DNA from 3 places in the Psychromonas sp. KJ10-5 genome. Region 1 is predicted to be linked to each of the others. Evidence: predicted binding sites of a transcription regulator. Region 1 holds the regulator's gene; each other region holds the start of a gene.

Region 1 (3,282 bases):
TGTTTTCCGCCAGTACAGCCAATTGCGACTGTGACATAATTACGGTTGTTCTGCTCTAAGTGTGGCAACCAATTTAAAAACAGGTTTTCTATATTGGTAATCGTCTCTTTGACAATCGGAAAGGTGCTTAAATAATCTTGAATGATCTTATCTTTACCTGAAAAAGCTTTTAACTCTTTTTCCCAATATGGATTAGGTAAAAAGCGCACGTCAAACATGTAGTCAGCGTCTTCTGGGTGAGCATATTTAAAGCCAAAAGATTGGAAAATAATAAGCAAGTTACTTTTTGTTGAGCCCTGTAAATAGATTTTGAGGTGTTCATTTAAGTTATGCACTGATAATGAAGTGGTATCAATAGAAAAAGCAGCCATCGATTTTAATGGCAGTAACATCTCATTTTCTAGTTCTAATGCTTGGGATAAAGAGAATTTCTTTTTTGAAAGAGGGTGCAAGCGTCGAGTTTCGCTATAACGCCTAATTAATTCACTGGTTAATGCATCAATATAGATGATTTCCAATTCCACTTTCTTTTGAAGAGAGGCGATCAGTTGTTGTATTTGCTCAACTTTGGTTGGCATGTTACGGACATCTAAGCTCACAGCAACTTTATTGTCTTTAGGGTCTAAAGTATCAATAAGTTGCTCGAGTAGTTGATAAGGTACACCGTCAATGCAGTTATAACCTAAGTCTTCGAGAACATGAAGTGCAATTGTTTTTCCTGAGCCTGAGCGACCACTAATAACAATTAACTTCATACTTTCTCCTGTCTTTCTATAGTGTTAGTAATTCAAATAATTCTTGGGAATTTCCCGCACTGCGTAACTGACGTAAGAATTGTTTGTCTAATAACTTTTGGCTAATTTCTGATAGCGCCGAAAGGTATTCTTTACAAAGGTCTTCAGGTACAAAGATAGCGAATAATATATCCACTTTATTACCGTCATATGAATCGTAATCGATACCTGTTTCACATTGCAAAAAAACAGCCGTAGCAGGTAGCTCACTAGAAATTTTGACATGTGGAATAGCAATCCCAGACCCAACACCTGTTGACCCAATTTTTTCTCGTGCAATTAAGCTTTCAAACAATTCTTGGGCATCTAAATCGAGCTCCTTTGCTGCGATAAGGCTGATTTTTTCTAGAGCGCCTTTTTTGCTTGTGCAAGTAGTGTTACAGAATACCGATTGTTGATTTAATAGAGTAGATATTTTCATAATAATAGTTAACTGTATTTAATGGACGCGCGAGTTTATCAGGTTAGCATTAAATGACTATAGTTAATCCTTATTTATTTGCATTACTTCTTAGTTCAAAGTAATTGTTTACGTTGATTAGAAGGCGGAATTCCTAAGGATTCACGGTATTTAGCAATAGTACGTCTTGCTACCTTAATACCTTTTTCTTCCAACAACTGGGTGATTTTATTGTCGCTTAATGGTTTAGTTGTGGTTTCAGCTGAAACCAACTTTTTAATTAAAGCGCGAATAGCGGTTGATGAACATTCACCGCCTCCATTAGTAGCAACATGGCTAGAAAAGAAAAATTTCAGTTCATATATACCACGTGGAGTATGCATAAACTTTTGTGTTGTAACACGTGAAATAGTGGATTCATGCATTTCTACTTCAAATGCGACATCGTTTAATACCATTGGCTTCATGGACTCATCGCCATATTCAAAAAAGGCTTGTTGCTGTTGTACAATACAATTAGCCACTTTTAATAAGGTATCGTTACGATTTTCTAAGCTTTTAATAAACCACTTAGCTTCTTGTAAGTGGCCTTTGATAAACTGAGAGTCAGTTTTACTAATGTTACCTGAGCACATACTCGCGTATTGCTGGTTAATTGATAAATTAGGATCACAATCTTGATTTAGGGATACACGCCATTGCCCATTGATCTTTTTAACGTACACATCGGGAACAATATACTGCGTTTCGCTGGTTTCTACTCGGTTACCAGGGCGAGGCTCTAAGCTTTGAATTAAACGCATTATTTCAGCAAGTTGAGCTTCTTTTAGCTTACTTTTTCTGGCTAAAGTTCGGTAATCTCTATTACCTAATAGATCCATGTATTGCTCAAGGATTTGAATTGCTTCATTACGCCAAGGAGTCGTTTCTGGTAGTTGGCGTAATTGTATTTGTAAACATTCTTGGGTGGTACGTGCCGCAACCCCTAGTGGATCAAAGTGTTGAATGCGTTTAAGTACCACCTCTACTTCATCTAGTTCTAATTCTTCTAAATCTGTTTGTAAACTCTCTAAGATACTCTCACAGTCGGTGGTCAAGTAGCCTGATTCATCGATAGAGTCAATAATCGCCATCGCGATTATTTGGTCGGTATCTGTAAAAGGTGTTAATTGCATTTGCCACAACAGATGGTCTTGTAGAGAGGTTGATGACTCGCCTTGATAAAGTGTATTTTCTCCCTCATAGGCAACGGCATTAGAAGTCGTTCCTGTGATTGGGGTGGAGTTATAAGATTCCTCCCACTCTTTTTCTGCAGGGAGATCATCAGAGAACTCTTGTTGAGTAATCGCTTCAGTTGTATCTAATACGCTGCTATCGGCTTCTTTAACCGTATCTTCTGACCCAGTTTGATCATCTTGTTCGAGAAGAGGGTTAGAGTCCAAAGCATTCTGAATCTCTTGTTGTAGATCTAATGTTGAAAGCTGCAATAGTTTTATTGCTTGTTGTAATTGAGGGGTCATCGCTAATTGCTGACCCATTTTCAATTGTAAACCCTGTTTCATCAAAACATATCTTCCTGAACGTGTGGCAATAACTTAAAGTTTAAACTCTTCACCTAGATAAACGCGTTTTACATGATCGTTTGCAAGAATTTCATCTTGTGTACCTACAGCAATAATTTCCCCATGGCTTACTATATAGGAATGCTCACAAACATCTAACGTTTCTCTTACATTATGGTCAGTGATTAATACACCTAAACCACGATCTCGTAATTGCTGAATAATATTTTTTATATCAATTACTGAAATCGGGTCAACCCCTGCAAAAGGTTCATCCAGTAGAATAAATTTGGGCTCGGTTGCTAGTGCGCGTGCTATTTCTACACGGCGTCGCTCTCCACCCGATAAACTCATTCCTTTGTTATCACGAATATGAGTAATATGAAACTCTTCCAATAGTGTATTGAGCTTCTCATCGCGTTGCTTTTGCGTTAATTCTTTACGGGTTTGTAGAATACCCATAATGTTTTCTGTCACGGTTAAACGTCGAAAAATAGATGCTTCTTGTGGCAGGTAGCCAATGCCT
Region 2 (3,282 bases), 390 kb from region 1:
CAAATGTTGCTAAACCACTTTGGGGGCTTACAAGGTGTGAAGTCGGCGAGTATTGATGAATTATGTAAATTAAATGGTATTAGTAAAAGTTTAGCTGAAACTATTCATGAAGCTTTACATCATTAATCACATTTAAAAGCTGGTTTTAAATAATCATCGGCTAATAAAATATAAATTATATTTCTCATAACAAGTAGTGAGTTCATTTTATTACTTATTTTATGAGTTAAGCATTTGCAAAAGCTAAGCATAAAGTGCCAAAATAAGCAGGCATAGCCTAAAGGATATATCAATGCTTAACATACCAAATATACTAACCTCTTTTCGAATTTTATTAATCCCAGTTTTTGTCATTATTTACTATCTTCCAAGTGTATGGGCAGCTGCTGCCGCTGCATTTGTATTTTGGTTAGCAGGTGTCACAGATTGGCTCGATGGCTACTTGGCACGTCGTTTAAATCAACAAACACCGTTTGGTGCCTTTTTAGATCCCGTTGCCGATAAAATAATGGTTGCCGTTGCATTGGTGATGATTGTTGAGCATTACGCTGTTATTTGGATCACTATCCCCGCGATGGTGATGATTTGTCGAGAAATTATTATTTCTGCTCTGCGTGAGTGGATGGCTGAATTAGGGGAACGAGGCATTGTTGCCGTTTCTTGGATTGGTAAAGTGAAAACCGCATCACAAATGTTAGCGTTATTTTTATTAATATGGCAATACTCTGTGGCAATGGAGTGGGCTGGTTTTGCATTCTTGTATATTGCAACAGCATTAACTCTTTGGTCTATGATCGTTTATTTAAAAGCAGCTTGGCCATTACTAAAAAAAGGTAATGAAGTAAAAGGTGATTAATTTCACTTATATTGATGAATATCTCGCCGCTTAGGCTAAAAAAGCGGCGAACAGAGTAAAAGAAGTAAAAAAGTCGATAAATAGTATTGACTCATTGTGAAGAATCATTAGAATGCGCACACATCGAGAGGGGAAACAGTTACTGCTTCTTCTTGAGATAAGCATAGTGATGCGGTACTAGCTCAGTTGGTAGAGCACAACCTTGCCAAGGTTGGGGTCACGAGTTCGAGTCTCGTGTACCGCTCCAAATGTTTTGGCGGAATGGCAGAGTGGCCATGCAGTGGATTGCAAATCCATCCACCTCGGTTCGACTCCGGGTTCCGCCTCCATTATAGAATTTGCCCGGGTGGTGAAATCGGTAGACACAACGGATTTAAAATCCGTCGCTTAATAGGCGTGCCAGTTCAAGTCTGGCTCCGGGCACCAATTCTATAAATAAACCAGCTTTAGGCTGGTTTTTTTATGCCTAAAATTTGAGTTAAATAGTGCTAAACTTGTTTTCCTCCTAGTCCCTTATTACTTCAAAAATTATTTACTTGCATTTACTTTGAACACCATTAGCAGCTAGCAGTATTTTTATTTGAAATATACGTTCAATTCAATTTATACCCGTAACATTAAATAATGTGATCTAAATTTTCTCAGAAAAATAACTTCGTTAATAATCTATCGGAGAATAAAAATATTCATTCTTTAATAGTTGTTCTATCTACTAAAATTACAATAAAGAAATAAGTATTTTAACAAGTAAAATAGATAAGCTCATTAATGTAACTGGTATTACCTCACCCTTGGCTAGTTGAGCTTTGATCTGTGCATTAAAGTAATTATTGTTTTCTATTGTAAGATTAATTAGGTAATTTATTATTTATAAAGGGATAATTGTCGGTTTTTTTTACATCCATTTATAGGTACTTATTTCTTTTTTTGTATCTAATTGAAACTAAAGAGGTATTAATTTTGGCATAGATTGTGCTTTGTTTAGTCATTAAATAAATATTAATGGATTAGCCTAAGTGAAACCAATATTGGTTAGGTTAGGTAAGTAGCAAAAGGAATAATTTATGATCAATTCAAAGAAACTGTTAACAACTATTTCAGCAGGCTTATGCTTAATGTCTGCATTTATCTCACCAAGTACACAAGCAACTGTTATTAGTTCTTCACCAGATACTATTGTGAGTGTTTCTGCTGATGGCGATGAGAATTCGGTAGGTACAGTTAACAGCGGGTCTTTAAGCAGTTCTGAGTTAATTGTACGTGAGCGTAAAAATACCTCTCAAGAATCATTACGTATTGCTACTTTTTTTGACTTTGACTTAAGTTACCTAACGGCAAGCGATGTTAATAATAATGCCTTTTCTGCTGTATTCAGCATCGATTTTGTTTCTACTGTCAATAATAAAAACGCAATGGGTGTATTGTTAGGTGAAGTAGAAAGTGCTTGGACTGATACTGCAGGCTCTTTACCATTATACGAATGGGCTGACTTATCAACTAACCAAACAACAGTGGTTAATAACGTTAAAACAGCGTCATTTGATACTTATACGTTAGATGTAACAAGCACGATTCAAGATTGGATAAATGGTGTGTCGGATAATTACGGCTTTGTATTATTTGCAGATTCAACAGTTTATCAAGGTGCTGGTTTTAATAACGCTTCATTAGTCGTTAACGTACCCGCTCCTTCAACTATTGCTATTTTCGGATTAGCGTTAGTAGGATTATCATTAGCCCGTAAAGCTAAAAAACAGTCTTAACTAGACAAGTTTACTTTATTGAAAAAGCACTGATCATTAAGGTCAGTGCTTTTTTGTTTTACAAATACTAGAAATATTTGTAATGGGGATTGTCGACTTTTCCATTATCTGTGACATTAATTTTTTTTCTGAATAAATAAACCAACAATAATTAATATGAGTCCAATAATCGTTGCCGGATAGATAGTCTCTCCAATAATAAAGTTGAGTAATAATAGAGAAACAAAAGGCGAGATAAAAATAAGATTACTGATCTTACTGGTACTTTCCGCATATTTAAGTGCTGTTAGCCAAGCTACAAAAGCTAAGCCCATTTCAAATAATCCAATGTAGGTCGCACCTAACCAACCTTGCCAAGAAGTCATGGTTATGTCGTCAAATATAATGACAGAGACTAAGATCATCGGCAAACTACACAGGAAGCATAGTGACAAAGAGGCGATAGGATCTGCATCATTCTTGCTATTAAATATCCAATAGCAAGCCCATAAAATAGTACTTAATAAAGCTAAGCCAACACCTAAAGGGCTTACAAAATCGAGAGTTAATAAGTCGCCCTTAGTAGCAATAATTAATGCACCCAGATACCCCAAAGTAATCGCTATTATGTCATTCCTACGTAGTTTTTGCCCTAATACTGGTACCGCTAATAGGGATAAAGTA
Region 3 (3,282 bases), 1.6 Mb from region 1:
CTGGTCAACTCGATGCTAGTATCGTTGCATTAAATGCCATTGGCTTATTATTTTTTCTGGTTCCGGGGGTGATTGCTTTTGCTGTTGACTTCAATAATGGCACTATTTATCTACCGGGTGGTTCAGCTTCTAAAGGGCTAGATAATAATAACCTAGTTAAAATTGAAGGCGAAGTAACTAACGAGAAGATTCAACAAGCTATTTTTGAGCATACTGGAAAACAAGTTGATTTAAATGATGATGGTATTCAAACCATTGCTAATACTGGTGGCGATATTAATGGCCAATTAGCCTCGATGTAACGGCGCAAATAATCCACCAATCGCACCTATTAATTGCTGCGGTTGGTGGATTCATAGAAATTGTTAACCTTGCTCTCTTTTTCTCAGTTTAACTAATCCAAGTAAACCTAATCCCAATAAGCCGATTTGTAGTGGCTCTGGTACGGAAGTCGTTTCCGTAAAAGAGATGCTTCCAGATAGTTGGTTAATTGTACCGCAACAATTTACGTCTGAGCTTGCATCAAAAGAGAAATTCAGAAAGCCATCGCTGATTAGTGATGAGAAAATAGATTCAGAGATAGTAGCGACTCCTGTTGATGTTGATACTGATTGATTACCGGTATCATTAGTAAAATCAAATAGATCATTACCGCTATCACCATCTAGAATACGTCCTAAGCTAAACCCATCTAATAGTAAATCGGCATACTCATAGCTTGAATTAAAGTCCCCATTAACATTTAACGTAAAAATAGCATCACCTGTAATAGTGGTAGGTGTAATCACGTTATCGTAAGTAATAAGTGCACCACTATTACTTGCGCTAGTTGGCTCAAAGGTTATTAATGCGGCATTGCAGTTAACTGCAAACAATAATGCTGCTAAACCGATAATTTTTTTCATTTTAAAAGTCCTTTTTAAATTGAGAATAATGTTAAGCGCTATTATCAATAGCAGTTCAGGAAAAGCAAATAACATACCACATCTTAAGTTACTGTTATTTATGGCTTTATTGGTAATTATATTTTTAGTGTAAATTTTACCGACATTAAATTTTATCGTGTTTTATTAGTTTAAGGTTTATAAAAAACACCTCTCAAGGGTTATATCTAAAGGGGGAGAGACATTAAAATTGTTGTTAATCTAATCTATTGATTTAATTGGGTAATGTTATTTTGTGTAATTTTTTCCGACACCAGATGCTTAGCACATGACTAAATCTACATTTTATTTATGTTAAACCTTAGAAGTATTTCCGCTCTGTTTTGGTGCGATTTTCACTTGTATTGGTAATAAAACTCCTATTTCACATTAGAAATTCTTCTGTTATTTAATAAATTTATTATAAATCAATGACTTAATTTTTTGGCACTTTTTGTGCTTTGGTTAAGTGTAAGTTATTGTTTTTAAATTAATCTAAGGAAAGATAGCTATGTCGTATTTAGAGCCAAGTGAATTTGTTACCAAAATGGTTGATGCAGGTGAATCTAAAGTTTATATGTCAACAAAGGATACGTTAATTAGGGCTTTTATGGCGGGAGCTATTTTAGCCTTAGCTGCCGTCTTTGCGATTACTGTTGCCACAAAAACCGGTAGTGCGATTCTCGGGGCCTGCCTATTCCCAGTTGGATTTATCATGTTGTATCTTATGAAGTTCGATCTGCTCACCGGAGTATTTACCTTGGTACCTCTCTCGTTACTGGATAAACGCCCTGGTGTTACCTTTGCAGGGGTGATGCGTAACTGGGGGTTAGTATTTATTGGTAATTTCTTTGGTGCCATTACGGTTGCGTTTTTAATGTCATTTATTCTAACGCTAGGTTACGCCACGGACGGTGGTGCGATTGCAGCAAAAGTCGCGACTATTGGTGAGTCAAGAACCTTAGGCTACCAAGCACATGGAGCAGGTGGTTGGTTCACTATTTTTATTCGCGGCATGTTATGTAACTGGATGGTATCAATGGGAGTAGTGGGGGCGATGATCTCTACTTCAGCTGGTAGTAAAATGGCAGCTATGTGGATGCCGATCATGTTGTTCTTTTACATGGGCTTTGAGCACTCTATCGTGAATATGTTTCTATTTCCTTTTTCGATGATTATGGGGGGCGACTTTACAGTAACTGATTATCTGTTATGGAATGAGTTACCAACTGTGCTAGGTAATTTAGTAGGTGGTTTATGTTTAGTGGGTTTACCACTTTACTACACGCATGTTAAAACTTCTGCAGAACGTAAAATTCGTTAATTGTTAAGGACTTTGGGGCATTTAATACGTGGAGGTACAGTGAGTTTACCATTGAGTGTTTCTATTGGTAGTGCAACCGATAAAGGTATCAAATCGATTAATCAAGATTATATTGGTTACCGTGTACCCAAAGAGCCTTTATTAAGTACGAAAGGTATTGTACTCGCTATGGCTGATGGCATTAGCTCTAGCCAAGTGAGTCAAATAGCCAGTGAAACCGCAGTGTCTAATTTTTTGTCTGACTACTATTGCACTGCTGATACGTGGTCAGTAAAAAGCGCTGGGCAAACCGTACTTAAATCCATTAACTCTTGGTTACATGCACAAACTTTAGATAGCCCCAATCGTTTTGATAAAAACAAGGGCTATGTTTGTACTTTTACCGCGCTAGTGTTGAAGTCAAATACTGCGCATATATTTCATTCAGGCGATAGTCGTATCTATCGTCTAGTTGGCAGCAGGCTAGAACAATTAACAGAAGATCATCGATTACACGTATCAGATGATGTTAGTTATCTGACTCGTGCTTTAGGTATTGATAAAACTTTGCCTATTGATTATTCAAGTTTATCAATAGAAAAAGATGATTTATTTATGCTGGCAACAGATGGCGTGTTTGAGTTTATTGATGAACGCAGGATATCGACAATTGTAAATAATAAAGAAACTCTAGAGGAAGCAGCAGAAGATATTATTGTGGAGGCGATGGCTGCGGGAAGTGACGATAATTTAAGTATTCAACTTGTAAGAATTAATAGTACGTCCGATTATCAATTAGATGAAGTACATCAATTAACACAGTTACCTATGCCACCACATTTAGCACCAAGAATGCATTTTGATGGTTATGAAATTTTACGAGAACTCTATATAAGTAGTCGCAGCCATGTTTTTCTAGCAAAAGATCTTACTAGTCATGCATATGTAGTGATTAAAATACCTTCAATTGACATGCGTAGTGATGAACAATACCTTGAACATTTTATGTTAGAGCAGTGGGTTGCAAAGCGTATTAATAACCCACACGTTGCCAAA

What was found. Region 1 encodes sigma-54, which starts transcription at its own class of promoters, with help from an activator protein. Its sites were predicted from a motif close to GTTGGCACGNNNNTNGNNT; they were not measured.
Region 2: the regulator sigma-54 is predicted to act here: its motif matches at 1,816-1,834, upstream of AC0L3W_RS01440 (PEP-CTERM sorting domain-containing protein).
Region 3: the regulator sigma-54 is predicted to act here: its motif matches at 1,367-1,385, upstream of AC0L3W_RS06870 (formate/nitrite transporter family protein).

What each region holds. Positions count from the first base shown of each region.
Region 1 covers NZ_CM147864.1:3,814,361-3,817,642, forward strand. The annotation lists gene rapZ (RNase adapter RapZ) at 1-755, opposite strand, end outside; gene AC0L3W_RS16785 (PTS sugar transporter subunit IIA) at 772-1,215, opposite strand; gene AC0L3W_RS16790 (RNA polymerase factor sigma-54) at 1,311-2,756, opposite strand; gene lptB (LPS export ABC transporter ATP-binding protein) at 2,790-3,282, opposite strand, start outside.
Region 2 covers NZ_CM147864.1:288,082-291,363, forward strand. The annotation lists gene uvrC (excinuclease ABC subunit UvrC) at 1-126, shown strand, start outside; gene pgsA (CDP-diacylglycerol--glycerol-3-phosphate 3-phosphatidyltransferase) at 293-856, shown strand; tRNA gene AC0L3W_RS01425 (tRNA-Gly) at 1,028-1,103, shown strand; tRNA gene AC0L3W_RS01430 (tRNA-Cys) at 1,112-1,185, shown strand; tRNA gene AC0L3W_RS01435 (tRNA-Leu) at 1,197-1,282, shown strand; gene AC0L3W_RS01440 (PEP-CTERM sorting domain-containing protein) at 1,921-2,619, shown strand; gene AC0L3W_RS01445 (DMT family transporter) at 2,736-3,282, opposite strand, start outside.
Region 3 covers NZ_CM147864.1:1,533,793-1,537,074, reverse strand. The annotation lists gene AC0L3W_RS06880 (hypothetical protein) at 1-302, shown strand, start outside; gene AC0L3W_RS06875 (PEP-CTERM sorting domain-containing protein) at 366-905, opposite strand; gene AC0L3W_RS06870 (formate/nitrite transporter family protein) at 1,435-2,247, shown strand; gene AC0L3W_RS06865 (bifunctional protein-serine/threonine kinase/phosphatase) at 2,287-3,282, shown strand, end outside.